Regions from separate parts of the Pseudonocardia autotrophica genome, predicted to be linked through region 2. Evidence: riboswitches for the same ligand, from Rfam matches in the RefSeq annotation. Region 2 holds a riboswitch; the other holds the start of a gene.
The links. A riboswitch is a leader RNA that binds a small molecule or an ion and turns the genes downstream of it on or off. The one in region 2 is predicted to bind cobalamin.
Positions count from the first base shown of each region.

Region 1: another riboswitch for cobalamin. It lies ahead of Pdca_RS35695 (hypothetical protein); the one in region 2 lies ahead of Pdca_RS30450 (ribonucleoside-diphosphate reductase subunit alpha).

Region 1 covers NZ_AP018920.1:4,609,446-4,616,552, forward strand. Annotated here, with positions in the region: gene Pdca_RS21550 (cytochrome P450 family protein) at 1-747, opposite strand, end outside; gene Pdca_RS21555 (NAD(P)/FAD-dependent oxidoreductase) at 788-1,924, opposite strand; gene Pdca_RS21560 (hypothetical protein) at 2,172-2,372, shown strand; gene Pdca_RS21565 (4'-phosphopantetheinyl transferase family protein) at 2,473-3,180, shown strand; gene Pdca_RS21570 (DNA polymerase IV) at 3,177-4,670, shown strand; gene Pdca_RS35695 (hypothetical protein) at 4,727-5,110, opposite strand; cobalamin riboswitch at 5,149-5,316, opposite strand; gene cobA (uroporphyrinogen-III C-methyltransferase) at 5,605-6,825, opposite strand.
Region 2 covers NZ_AP018920.1:6,543,133-6,550,239, reverse strand. Annotated here, with positions in the region: gene Pdca_RS30450 (ribonucleoside-diphosphate reductase subunit alpha) at 1-1,860, opposite strand, end outside; cobalamin riboswitch at 1,977-2,181, opposite strand; gene Pdca_RS30445 (ABC transporter substrate-binding protein) at 2,365-3,369, shown strand; gene Pdca_RS30440 (iron ABC transporter permease) at 3,366-4,361, shown strand; gene Pdca_RS30435 (iron chelate uptake ABC transporter family permease subunit) at 4,358-5,395, shown strand; gene Pdca_RS30430 (ABC transporter ATP-binding protein) at 5,392-6,201, shown strand; gene Pdca_RS30425 (MFS transporter) at 6,164-7,107, opposite strand, start outside.

The sequences.
Region 1 (7,107 bases), 1.9 Mb from region 2:
GACGCCGTTGCCGATCAGGTTGACCGTCGTCTCGTGCCCGGCGATCAGCAGCAGCATCGCCATCGCGACGAGCTCCTCCTGGGAGAGCCGGTCGCCGTCCTCGTCGGACACCGCCAGCAGCGACGACAACAGCGCGTCGTCGGGCTCGGTGCGCTTGCGCTCCAGCAGGTCGGACAGGTAGCCGTGCAGCTTGCCCATGGCCGCGTTCTTGTCGTCGGCCGGCGAGTCGTCGACCAGCACCGACGACCACGCGGAGAAGTCGTCGCGGTCCTCGGCGGGCACCCCGAGCAGCTCGCAGATCACCTGTACCGGGATCTGGAACGCGTACTCGCGCATCAGGTCGACCGGGCCGTCGGTGGGCAGGCCGGCGAGCAGGCCGTCGGCGATCTCGGTGATCCGCGGCTCCAGCTCGTTCATCCGGCGGACGGTGAACGACCTGCCGACCAGCTTGCGCAGCCGGGTGTGATCCGGCGGATCCATCAGGATCATCATCGGCGTCGGCGTGGCCGGCATGTCCGCCCGCTGGTCCTCGGGCAGCGTGTGGCGCCAGTCCTTCGACAGGCGCGGATCGACGAACGCCTCGCGCACGTCGGCGTAGCGGGTGAGCAGCCAGACCGGCCCGTCCGGCAGCGCGAGCTTGCGTACCGGATCCTCGGCACGGAGTGCCGCGTAGGCGGGATGCGGGTTCTGCCAGAAGGTGCCCGAGAACAGGTCGTGCTGCTCGGTGCCGGTGGTGGTCAGCGCCATGGGCCCCATCGTGCCAGCGCGACGTAAGCGCGCGCTTACGTCACCGGAGACGAGTGACCGAGCACACAGCGGGATCGAGCGCGACATCGGCGGGCGCCGGCCGCCCGACGATCATCGACGCTGCCAGCGCGGCCAGCGCCGGAGCCGACTCGATACCGGATCCACCCTGGCCGGCGACGAAGTGGAACCCGGGATGATCGGGCCACTCCCCCAGCACCGGGGCCCGGTCCGGGGCGAACGTCCGCAGCCCGGCCCATGCGGTCCGCACCGAGCGCAGCCCCAGCGTCGTCACCTCGCCGATCCGGTCCAGCCCGAGCGCGACGTCCAGCTCGTCGGGCCGGGCGTCGCCGGGTGCCTGCGGGGTCCGGTCGGCCGGCGAGACCAGGACCGTGTCGGCCTCCGGCTTGAGGTACCAGCGTTCGGCGGCGTCCGCGATCAGCGGGAGCGGGCTGCCGTCCACCCGCAGTACGGACGGGTCCGGCACCGGGCAGGCCGCGATCGTCCGGCGCAGCGGGGTGAGCCCGGCCCGGGGCACCCCGGCGAGTGCGGCGACCTCGTCGGCCCAGGACCCGGCCGCGTCGACGACGGCCGCGGCGCGCACCCGGTGCCCGGCCGCCGTGCGCACCAGCCAGCCGCTGCCGTCCCGGGAGATCGCGGACACCCTGGCGCCGCGCAGCACGGTGCCGCTGCGGGCGCGCAGGCCGCGCCGGTAGCCGTCGTGCAGGGCGATCGCGTCGATGTCGGCCGAGCCGGAGGTCCAGGCGGCGGCCCGGGGCGGGCGGCGCAGCACGGGTGCGTACCGGCACGCCTGCACCGGGTCCAGTGCGACCGGCGCGTTCGGCTCACCGCGCTGCTCCGCCAGCATCGCGACGATCCCGGCGGCACCCTCGTCGTCGTCCCCGAGGTGCAGCACCGGGCGCGCGGACAGCAGCGGTGGGGTGTCCAGCTCGGTCTGCAGCGCGGCGAACCGCGGGCCGGAGGCGTCGATCAGCGCGCGGAACGGGCCGGACCCGTGGCCGGGGATGTAGGTCGCCGCGGACCGTGCGGTGGAGTGCACCGGCATGTCCACCTCCGCCTCCAGCAACAGGACGCGGTCGTGCGCGGCCAGCTCGTAGGCCACCGAGACACCGGCGATCCCGCCGCCGATCACCACCAGGTCCGTGTCATGCGATTCCACCGGCGCGACGGTAGCCGCGAAAAACCGGTGGCGCCCCGGGCGGCCGCTGTCTACCGTCGTCGTCATGCTGATCCGGTTCCTCTGAGCGGCCCGCGGACGACCGTCCGCGCCCCCGCCGGCCCGTGACCTCTCGTGCACGCAGGCCCGGAACCGATGCTGCGCGTCGCACCGGCATGCCTGCTCCGACCGTCACCGGCCCCTCGGTCCGTTCCGACCCGTGCCGACACCGATCCCGCAGGAGGCCCTTGTGCGCACCACCCCGCCCCGACCGTCCACCACCGACCAGGCACCGCAGCCGGCCAACCGGGCCGAGCGCCGCGCCGCGCGCCGCGGCCGGCCCACCGATGGCACCGCCACCGGTGCGGCCGCACCGCGCAGCTCCGGCCCGGCGCCGCACGTGAAGCCCGTGCACGTCCGCACGGACTTCGCCGCCCGCCGCACCGGCTGAGCCCGACCGTGGCCACGGTTCGCCGGACCGGACACACGCACAGCGTGATCCTCCGGGTTCGGCGAACCGTGGCCGCCCGTCACGTGCGAGGGTGGACGCCGTGACCGTGACCGTCTGGTGGGCCGCCCCGACCGATCCCGGTGATCGGCCCGATCTCGTGACACTGCTCGACTCGCACGAGCGTGAACGGATGTCGGCGCTGCGCCGTGCCGAGGACCGGGCCCGCTACCTGGCCGCGCACGCGCTGGCCCGGCTCGTGCTGGCGACGCACCTGGACACCGATCCGGCGTCGATCGACATGGACCGCACCTGCCGCTGCGGGAAGCCGCACGGCAAGCCCCGTCTCGCCGGGCACGGGGACGCCCCTGGTTTCTCGCTGACCCACTCCGGCGCGCTGGTCGGGGTGGCGCTTGGCCCCGGCCCGGTGGGCGTCGACGTCGAGCAGCATCGCGAGCTGTCCGGGCTGGACGGGCTCGCCCGGCACGCCCTCTCCCCCGCCGAACGCGAGCTCGGAGTGCCCGGCCCGGCCGGGTTCCTGGTCACCTGGACCCGCAAGGAGGCCCTGCTCAAGGCCACCGGTGACGGACTGTCCGCTCCGATGGACGCGATCACGCTGTCCTCCCCCGGCACCCCGGCGCGGGTGCTGCACTGGCCGGAGGCCACCGGATCGTGGTGGCTCGCCGACGTCGACACCCCGCACCCGGACCATCCCGGCGCCGTCGCCGGGGCGGGCACCGACGTGCCGCCGATCACGGTCGCGGACGGCGATGCGGTCCTGTCGGTGGTCCGGGGCACCATGGGCGGGTGAGCTCGCCGGACCGGCCGGGCGCGGCCGGAGCGCGCTGGGTGCTGCACCTCGACATGGATGCGTTCTTCGCCGCCGTCGAGCAGCTGACCCGGCCCACCCTGGCCGACCGGCCGGTGCTGGTAGGCGGGGCGGGGCCGCGCGGCGTCGTCGCGGGGGCCAGCTACCAGGCGCGGGTGTTCGGGGCCCGCTCGGCGATGCCGATGGGGCAGGCGCGGCGGCGCTGCCCGCACGCGACCGTGCTGCCGCCCCGCTTCCCGCTGTACAAGGCGATCTCCGACGAGGTGATGGGCGTCCTCGCCGAGTTCTCGCCGGTGCTCGAACCCGTCTCGGTGGACGAGGCCTTCATCGAGCCCCCGGTACTGGCCGGCGCCTCCCCGGAGACGGTGCGCGAGTTCGGTACCCGGCTGCGTGCTGCGGTCCGGGAGCGGACCGGGCTGCCCGCGTCGGTCGGCGCCGGATCCGGCAAGCAGATCGCCAAGATCGCGTCCGAGCTGGCGAAGCCGGACGGATTGCGGGTCGTCGCGCACGCCGATCAGGACGACGTGCTGGGCCCGCTGCCGGTGCGCTCGCTGTGGGGCATCGGGCCGGTGTCCGGCGAGGCGCTGCGCCGGATCGGCATCGAGACGGTCGGCCAGCTCGCCGCGATGGACGGCCGCGAGGTCACCGGGGTGCTCGGCTCGGCGATGGGCACCGAGCTGCACCGCCTCGCCCGCGGGATCGACGACCGGCCGGTCGCCCCGCGCGGCGCCGCGAAACAGATCAGCGCCGAGACCACGTTCGACACCGACCTGACCGCGATGTCCGCGGTGCACACGGCCGTCGAGTCGATCTGCGTTGCCGTGCACCGCAGGCTGGTCGCCGACGGCCGCGCCGCGCGCACGGTGACGGTCAAGGCCCGCACCGGGGACTTCGTGACCCACACCCGGTCGGAGACGACACCGTTCCCCAGCCGGGATCTCGCCACGCTCGTCGCGGTGGCCCGCCGGCTCACCGACACCGCGGTGGGTGAGGGAGGGGTGCGGCTGCTCGGGGTGTCGGTGTCGGGATTCGGCGACGAGCCGCCGCTGGCCCTGTTCGACGCGGTGCCCTCGGCACAGGGGTGGCGGGCGGCCCCGGCCGAACCGGCGGTCGCCGGGGTGCCGGGAACCGGGAGCCCGGCGGCGGTGAGCCCGGGAGCAGGAGACCCGGGGGCCGAGCTGCGGGGGCATGCCGGCGCACCGGTGGCCGTCGAGGAGCACGTGATCCCCCCGGCGACGGCCGAGGAGCGCCCCGACCCACCGGCCGACGACGCCGACCGGCCGTGGCGGGCCGGTGACGACGCCACCCATCCCGAGCACGGCCACGGCTGGGTACAGGGCGCCGGACACGGCCGGGTCACCGTCCGGTTCGAGACCGCGCTGACCGGCCCCGGTCGTACCCGCACGCTGGATGCCACCGATCCGCAGCTGACCCGTGCCGATCCGCTCCGGAGCTGGCGCCCGGCCGACTGACCGACTGACCGACTGGCCGACCGCCCGGGTCGGGTCTCAGCCGCCCGGGCCGGGTCTCAGCCGATCAGCGGACTGCGATGCGGCGGGGCGACCCGGGTGCCCGCGACGACCCGGACGTCGAGATCGGGGGCCGTGCGGGCGAGGCCGTCGAGCACCGCGATCAGTGCGACGTCCGCGGTCGGGTCCCCGGCCACCAGCAGCACCCCGTTCGCGGCGGGCCCACCCGCGGCCCATCCGGTGAGCCGGGCGACGCCGTCACGCGGGGAGATCCGCTCCACCCGCCACGCCTCGGCGTAGAACAGGGCCACCGACTCGGGCTCGCCCGGGAAGGCGAAGACGGTGTCGGCCTCCGCGAGCAGATCCTCGCCCCCGGAGCCGACCGCAGGCCCGCCCTGCTCGGTGCCGAGTACGACCAGTGCGGGGCGCGGGTCGACGCTCATCGCTATGTCCTCCTCGAGGGTCCGCGCCCTCAACAGTGGAAACTCCTGCGACGACGGCCAGTCTCCTGGCTTCCGGATCGTCGCGCTCCCCCGCCTTCCCGCCCTTGCCGGGCAGTGGCTACGGGGTGGGGAGCGCTCCCCGATGACAGTGGCGGGACCGCGCCGGACTCGCACCGGCTTCCTGCACCGTCGTCCCGGTCAGCCCATCACGTGCCGGTCGGGGGGTCAACAACGGGTGACGGTGACGCCTGCCCGAGGGGTGGGGCCCCGCCCGGCCGGGGCCGGTCAGACGCCGAACACACCCTGCCGGTTCGGCACCGAACACACCGCGCCCGTCCAGCACAGATCACGCTGTACCGGTCAGGCGCCGATCACACCCTGCCGGCCCGGCGCCGACCGCACCGTGCCGGGCACACGCCGAACGCACCGTGCCGGGCACGCACCGAACGCACCGTGCCGGGCGCGCACCGAACGCACTGTGCCGGTGCGGGCCGTCACGACCCGACGGGTGCCTCCAGACCTGCGACCGGGCCGATCACCACGATCGCGGGCGGGTTGACGTCCTCCTCGGCGGCGACCCGCCCGGCCGTCTCCAGCGTCGCGCGCACCGTGCGCTGGATCCGGGTGGTGCCGTCCTGCACGATCAGCACCGGGGTCTGCGGGTCGCGGCCGTGCTCGACGAGGACCTCGGCGAACCGGGCGAGCCGCTCCACCGCCATCATCAGCACGATCGTGCCGGTCATCCGGCCGAGCGCGGCCCAGTCGGTGAGGCTGCGCGGATCCTCCGGGGCGACGTGCCCGGACACGACGACGATCTCGTGCGCCACCCCCCGGTGGGTCACCGGAGTACCGGCGACAGCGGGCGCGGCGAACGCGCTGGTGATGCCCGGGACGACGGTGACCGGCACCCCCGCCGCGGCGCAGGCCTGGACCTCCTCGAACCCGCGCCCGTAGACGAACGGGTCGCCGCCCTTGAGGCGCACCACGAACTTCCCGGCCCTGGCGTGCTCCACCAGCAGCTCGTTGATCTTCTCCTGGGCCATGGCACGGCCGTAGGGGATCTTGGAGGCGTCGATGACCTCGACATCGGGCGAGAGCTCGTCCATCAGGTCACGGGGACCGAGCCGGTCGGTGACGACGACCTGGGCCCGCGACAGCAGCCGACGCCCGCGAACGGTGATCAGCTCCGGGTCGCCCGGGCCACCACCGACCAGCGCGACGCCCGGCTGCGGCGGCTCGGCGTTCTCGTCGACGACGCCGGACTGCAACGCCTCGACCAGCGCCGTCCGGACCGCGGACGAGCGGCGGTGCGCGCCGCGGGCCAGCACGCCGACGGTCAGCCCGTCGTGCGCCCCGGTCGCCGGAGTGACGGCGGTGCCCCGCGAGCCGTCGTCGGCGCGGACGCAGAACACCCGATCCCGCTCCGCATCGGCGGTGACCGTCTCGTTCACCGCGGCGTCGTCGGTCGCGGCGATCACGTACCAGGCGCCGGTGAGATCACCCTCGGCGTAGCGGCGGGCGGTCCAGGTGATCTCACCGGCCGAGACCATCCCCTCGACGGCCGGGGTGACCTCGGGGGACACCACCTCGACCAGCGCCCCGACCGCGATCAGCCGGGCGACCCGCCGCTGGGCGACCTGTCCTCCACCGACCACGACGACACGACGGCCGGACAGGTCCAGGCCGACCAGGTACTGCTCGTGCTGCGCGCTCAACGACGTTCCTCTCCCGGCCGCGGTGTGCCCTCCCCGGCGCTGCCTACCGTTCCCGGGCGATGCCTGCCCGGTCCGGCGAGCCCCCGGCTCCCGTGCGACGGCGGCGGTCGAGGATAGCGACCGGAACGCCTCCGGGAGTCGCCGCAGAGGCCAAACCCACACCGGCGGGTGCCCTGCCGAGCCTCGGGCGCCGGCTCCGCGCAGCCCCGCCCCAGCAGCGGGCACGGGCACGGGCACGGGCACGGGCACGGGCACGGGCACGGGCAGTGTTCGCACGGGTTC
Region 2 (7,107 bases):
CATGCGGACCGCCGTGGTCACCGTGCGCTGCAGCTTGTCCGTGTCGAGCCCGTTCGGCCCGATGTGCGCGGCCAAGTTGACCGAGCCGAGGTTGCAGACCGCGACCTCGCCGTCGGCGCCGGCCTGGGTGTTCAGGGTGATCTCGGTGCACAGGTTCGACGAGTGCACCACCCCGGCGTGCTGCTGCGGGCTGCGCAGGTTGCACGGGTCCTTGAAGGTGATCCACGGGTGCCCGGTCTCGAACAGCATGGTCAGCATCCGGCGCCACAGGTCGACCGCGCGCACCGTGCGGTGCACCCGGATCTCGCCGCGCTCGGCGGCCTGCTCGTACTCGCGGTAGCGCAGGGAGAACGCGGTGCCGTAGAGATCGTGCAGGTCGGGAACCTCGTCCGGGGAGAACAGCGTCCAGGAACCGTCGGCCTGCACCCGGCGCAGGAACTCGTCGGGCACCCAGTTCGCGGTGTTCATGTCGTGCGTGCGGCGCCGGTCGTCGCCGGTGTTCTTGCGCAGGTCGAGGAACTCCTCGATGTCGACGTGCCAGGTCTCCAGGTAGGCGCACGCCGCGCCCTTGCGCTTGCCGCCCTGGTTGACCGCGACGGCGGTGTCCCCGGCGATCTTGAGGAACGGCACGACACCCTGCGAGACACCGTTGGTGCCCCGGATGTGCGCGCCGAGGCCGCGGACCGGGGTCCAGTCGTTGCCCAGGCCGCCGGAGTACTTCGCGAGCAGCGCGTTGTTCCGGTAGCCGCCGAAGATCGAGTCCAGGTCGTCGTCGACGGTGGTGAGGAAGCACGACGACAGCTGCGCCCTGGTGGTGCCCGAGTTGAACAGCGTCGGGGTGGACGCCATGAAGTCGAAGCTGGACAGCAGCTCGTAGAACTCGATCGCGCGCGCCTCGCGGTCGACCTCCCGGATCGCCAGGCCCATCGCGACCCGCAGGAAGAACGCCTGCGGCAGCTCGAACCGGGTACCGCGCTCGTGCAGGAAGTAGCGGTCGTAGAGGGTCTGCAGGCCGAGGAAGCCGATCTCGGTGTCCCGCTCGGGACGGATCGCGGCGGTGACCCGGTCCAGGTCGAACGTGGCGAGCTCCGGATCGACCAGCCCGATGTCGATCGCGCGGCTCAGGTAGTCCTTGGTGTACGTGGCGTAGCGCTGCGCCATCGTGGCCTGGTCGGGCGTCTCCCGGGTGCCGGACAGATGCGAGACGGCCTCGGCGCGCAGCCGGTCGAGCAGCAGCCGGGACGCCACCAGCGAGTAGTCCGGCTCCCGCTCGACCAGCGTGCGGGCGGCCATGACGAGCGCCTGGGCCAGTTCGTCGGCGGTGATGCCGTCGTAGACGGTGCGGTCCAGCTCGGCGAGCACCGGCTCCCGGCTCACGTCCTCGATCCCGGCCAGCGCCTCGGCGAGCACGGTCTCGACACGGTCGCGGTCCAGCGGGACCCGGCTGCCGTCGGGCTGGGTGACGTGCACGGTCGGCAGATCGGTGGTGGCGGTCTCGGGTCCGGTGTCCCGGGCCTGCGCGTGCTGCTCCCGGTAGAGCACGTAGGAGCGGGCGACCTTGTGGTGCTCGCCCCGCATCAGGGCCAGCTCGACCTGGTCCTGGATCTGCTCGACGTGCACGCCGGGCGCGGGATGCCGGGCCAGTGCCGCGACAACCTGATCGGTCAGCTCGCCGACGAGATGGTGCAGCCGTGACGACGCCGACGCGGAACCGCCCTCGACGGCGAGGAACGCCTTGGTCATCGCCACCGAGATCTTGCCGGCGTCGAAGGTCGTCTCGGAGCCGTCGCGCCGGATCACCCGCAGACCGGGAGGAGCTGCGCCGTGCGTGGATGCAGGGGGAGCGGTGCTTGTCGTCACGGGTCTCTCTCCTCGCGAGTCGCCGTCGGCCCGTGACCCGCGCGAGGAGGCGACGGCGGACCAGTGCCCGCCGCGCCCTGGCGCCCTCCCGCGAGGCCCCGGAGCTGCACACGCCGGCGGCGTGCACACCGGTGGCAGGTCTTCGGACTCACGGGCGTCGTGCACGCTCCTACTGGCCGTCGCTTCCCGGGATCGCTCCCAGTGCTCGTTGACGGCGGTCGTTCCCGCTCACCGCTGCGGGGCAGTCCCGGAGTCGCACCGGATTCCCTCTTGCCTCATCGGTCCGTGCGGGATCGATGAACCACCAGCGCCGCGGACACTACATCTTGGGTTGGTTCCTGTTCGAGACCCCAAGGGGTCGGTGCGTTGCGACGAATCGTCACGGCCGGTGAACGGTGCAGGTCCGCCCCGGCGGGTCGCCGCGAGAGGCTCGTGCGGGCCACTCGGACAGGTGATGATCGTCGCTCTTCCGATAGCTAGATGAAAATGACTACTGTTTCAGACATGAGACTTCGACGGCTCCCCCCGCTCGTCCCGGCGCTCGCGCTGCTCGCGGTGCTCGCCGGATGCGGAGCCGCCGGGCCGGGTACCGATCCGGCCGCCGGGGAGCGGACCGCACCGCGGATCGAGCGCGCCGCGGCGCCGCTGGAGCCCGCCGGCACCGTCACCGACCCGAACGGCACCGAGCTGTCGCTGCCCACCCCGCCGGAGCGGATCGTCTGCCTCACCGGGCTGTGCGACGACATGCTCGTCGAGCTCGGCATCACCCCGGCCGGTACCTCGACGCCCGCGCTGCTCGCGAACCCGGTGCTGCTCGGCGAGGCTGCGGCCGCGCAGGTCCCGACCGTCGCGGGCAGCTTCGGCAGTGAGGACGTCGAGTCGATCGCCGCCCTGGATCCGGACCTGGTGATCGGGCTCGGCGGGGTGCACGATCCGCTGCGCTCCGCGGTCGAGCAGTTCGCGCCGCTGTGGACGGTCGAGCCGTCGACCTGGCAGGACTCGGTCGGTTACCTGCGGGCGCTCGGGGCGCTGACCGGCCGGACCGGGGAGGCGGTGGCGGCCGAGGAGCGGTTCCGCGGCACCCTCGCCGACGCCGTCGACACCACCCGGGAGACCGGGCAGGCCGACCGGACGGTCGTGCTGATGTACGGCAGCGCCGACACGATCGGCGTCGACACCACCGCATCGGTCAACGGCGACCTGCTCGCCCAGCTCTACGACTACCCGTTCGCACCGCGCAGCGCGGACGTCGAGTCCGGGTCGGCCTACAACGTCGAGGAGATCCTGGCCGGGCAGCCCGACGTCGTACTGGCCTTCTCGCTGCTGTTCTCCGCCGAGGACCGCACGCTGACCGACCAGCTCGCCGACAACCCGGTTTGGCAGCAGGTCCCGGCCGTGGCGCAGGGTGCGGTGCACGAGATGGACCCGCGGCTGTGGGGCAGCGGGCGCGGCACCCGCAGTCTGGGCGCGATCGTCGAGCAGTCGCTGGCCGTGGTGCCGGGCAGGTGAGGATCGCGCTCCTGGTGGTCGCCGGGACCGCGCTCGTGGTCGCCACGCTGTGCCTGGGCACGCCGTCGGTGCCGCCGTGGCAGCTGCCGGCGGTGCTCGGGTCCGGTTCCGGGATCGAGCACGTCGTGGTCACCGAGCTGCGCGCGCCCCGGCTCGTCCTGGGCGCGCTCGCCGGGATCGCGCTCGGGACCGCGGGGATGCTGCTGCAGGACGCGCTGCGCAACCCGCTCGCCGTCCCCGAGCTGCTCGGGGTCTCCTCCGGCGCGGCGGCCGCGGTCGCGATCACGATCGTGACCGGTGCCGCGGTGCCGTTCGCGCCGCTGCTGCCCGCGATCGCCGGTGCCGCGACCGGGGCGCTGCTCACCCTGCTCGCGGTGCGCGGGGCCGTCGGACCGGCCGCCGTGCTGCTGATCGGGGCCGGGGTGAGCGCGGCGCTGCAGGCGCTGCTGCTCACCGCGGTCGCGCTCACCGGCTCGCAGGAGCAGGGGGTGCTCGTCCGCTACCTGCTCGGTTCGCTCACCGGCACCACCTGGCCGACGGTCGCTACGGTGCTGCCCGGGCTCGCGATCGGGCTCGGGCTCGCAGTGCTCGCGCTGCCGGCGCTGGGGCTGCTGCGGCTCGGCGACGGCACCGCATCGGTGCTCGGCCTGCGCACCGCGACCGCCCGGATCGCGGTGCTGGCGGTGGCCTGCCTGCTGGTCGCCGCGGTCGTCGGCCCGTGCGGCCCGGTGGCGTGGGTCGGTTTCCTGGCGCCGCAGCTGGTGCGCCGGTTCCGTCCGGCGGCCGCACCGCTCACCCGGCTGGTCGCCTGCGCGGGAACCGGGGCGGTGCTCGTCGTGGCCGCGGACCTGCCGGCCCGGACCGTGCTGTACCCGGTGGAGCTGCCGGTGGGTGGGCTGACCGCGGTGGTCGCCGTCGTGCTGGGCGTGCTGCTCCTGGCCGGACGCCGGCGTCCCCGGCCCGCCCGGCCGGTACCGGTGGGGCCGTCGTGACGGCCCTGCTGCGGCTGCTGCTGCTCACCGCCGGTGCCGCCGTCGCCGGGACGGCCGGCCTGCTGGTCGGCACCGCGGTGTCCCCGATGGACGCGGTGTCCGCACTCGCCGGGATCGGCGATCCGCCGGCCCGCGAGCTGGTCATCGGCCTCCGGATGCCCCGGGTGCTGGTCGGGTTCGCCGCGGGCGCCTGCTTCGGTGTCGCCGGTGTGGTGCTCCAGTCGGTGCTGCGCAATCCGCTGGCCTCGCCGGAGGTCACCGGGGTCGGCTCCGGCGCGGTGCTGGGAGCGGTCGCGGCGACCCTGGCCGGCGGTGCGGTCGCCGGCCCGATCGGGGTGCTCGCCGTCGCCGTGCTCGGCGGGACGCTCGGCGGCGGTGTGCTGTGGCTGCTCGCCGGCCGGGCAGCCGGCCCGGGCACCGCCGATCCGCTGCGGCTGGCGGTGTCCGGCGTGGTCGTCTCGGCGGTGCTCGCCGGTGGGACGCTGCTGCTGCTCACCGCCCGGCCGCAGCTGGCCGGGTCGCTGGTGCGCTGGCTGGTGGGGTCGCTCAACGGCCGCGGCTGGGAGCACTGGAGCGCGGTCTGGCCGGTCGCGCTGGTCGTGCTCGTCGCGGCGGTGCTGCTCGCGCCGGTACTGGCCCTGCTCGCCGTCGACGACGACCACGCCCGCGGTGTCGGGCTCGCGGTCGGGCCGTGGCGCAGCGTCGTCGTGCTGGTCGCGGTGCTGGCGACGGCCGGCGCGGTGGCCGTCGCCGGGGCGCTGGCCTTCGTCGGGCTGCTCGCCCCGCACCTGGCGCGGGCGGTGCTCGGCCCGGCCGGTGCGGATCCGCGCCTGCTGGTGCCCGGCGCCGCGCTGGCCGGTGCAGCGACCGTCGCCGCCGCCGACGTCGTCGCGCAGGCGGTGACCGTGCTCGCCCCCACCGGGGACCGTCCGCTGGGGATGCCGACCGGGGCCGTCACCGCGGTCGCCGGTGCGGTGGTGTTGATCGTGCTGGTGCGCCGCAGCTCGCGCGCGGTGCTGGGAGGGGAGTCGTGAACGAACCGTTGCTGGCGAGCGGCGTGCGGGTCGCGTTCGACGGGCGCACCGTGCTCGACGGCGTCGATCTCGGGGTGCGGAGCGGACAGTGGACGTCGTTGGTCGGTCGCAACGGCTGCGGCAAGACCACCCTGCTGCGGGTGCTCGCCGGACTGCACCGGCCCGACGGCGGCACGGTGTCGGCCGGTGGCCGGGACCTGGCCACGCTGTCCCGCCGCGAGACCGCACGCCGGATCGCGGTGCTGCCGCAGTCGATGCCGCCGCTGGGCGGGGTGACGGTGCGGGCGCTCGTCGCGCAGGGCCGCTACGCCGTGCGCGGCCCGCTCGGGATGCTCGGTGGTGGCGCCGACGCCGTCACCACCGAGGCGCTGCGCGCCACCGGCACGCTGGCCTGGGCCGACGTCCCGGTCGAGCTCCTCTCCGGAGGGGAGCGGCAGCGGGTCCGGCTGGCGCTGGCACTCGCCCAGGACGCGCCGGTGCTGCTGCTCGACGAACCGACCACCTACCTCGACGTCCGTCACCAGCTGGAGGTGCTGGACCTGGTCCGCGAGCTGCAGCGCGAGCGCGGGCTGACCGTCGTCGCGGTGCTGCACGACCTGGCGCAGGCCGCGCGCTGTGCGGACCGGGTGATCGCGCTGCGCGAGGGCCGGGTGCACGCCGACGGCACCCCGGAGGAGGTCGTCGACGCCGGCCTGCTGGCCGAGGTGTTCGGGGTCCGCGGCGGGGTCTCCCGCCGGGAGGGCCGGCTGACCTGCCACTACCTCGACGTCACGACGCCCGGGCCGCGGTCCGCAGCGCCGGGCTGAGCCAGGCGAGCGCCACCCCGGCGGCGAGCACGGCGGCACCGGCCAGCAGCCCGGCCCGGGGCCCGCCGACGACGGCCACGGTGCCGGCCAGCGCCGCGCCGGCCGGGGTGCCGACGCCCCAGGACAGCATCCGGGCGGTGGTGCTGACCCGGGCCCTGGCATGCGGCGGGCACACCTGCTGGCGGTAGGTGACGGCGTTGAGCACGACGGTCGAGTAGGCGCAGCCGAACGCGACCGCGGCGAGCAGCGCCGGGATCCAGTGCGTCGCGGCGCCCACCAGCAGTGAGCAGAGCAGCGAGACCGGCAGCGCGGCGAGCGCCAGCCGGGCCCCGCCGTGCCGCCCGGTCAGCCGCGGGACCAGCCGGGACGCGAGCAGCCCGCCGATCCCCCAGCAGGCGAACAGCAGCCCCAGCCGGGGATCGCCGGACGGCGCGATACCGAGGACGGTGTCGGCCCACGGCACCGCCATCGCGGCCCAGGCGCCACCGGCGACCGCCTGCGTGGTCCCGACCAGGGTGAGCGTGCGGATGGTGCGGTGCTGCCACAGGATCGTCAGCCCCTCACCGACGTCGGCCCGGATCCGGGTGCGCGGACCCGGCCGCCGGACCGACAGCGCGCCGGCGATCGAGCGGACCAGCAGCGCCGAGGACAGCGCGGTCAGTGCGGTCACGCCCAGCAGCCCGGCCGGGGCGAGCACGGCCACCAGCAGCCCGGCCAGCGGCGGTACCAACAGCTCGACGACCGTGGTGGCGCCGAACAACCGCGACCACGCCTCGGTCAGCCGGGCCTCGCCGACCAGGGTGGGCAGTGCGCCGAAGTTGGCGGCGTCGAAGAACACGAAGCAGGTCTGTGCCAGCACCGCCGTCGCGAGCACCTGCCACGGGCCGAGCACGCCGAGCCACCAGG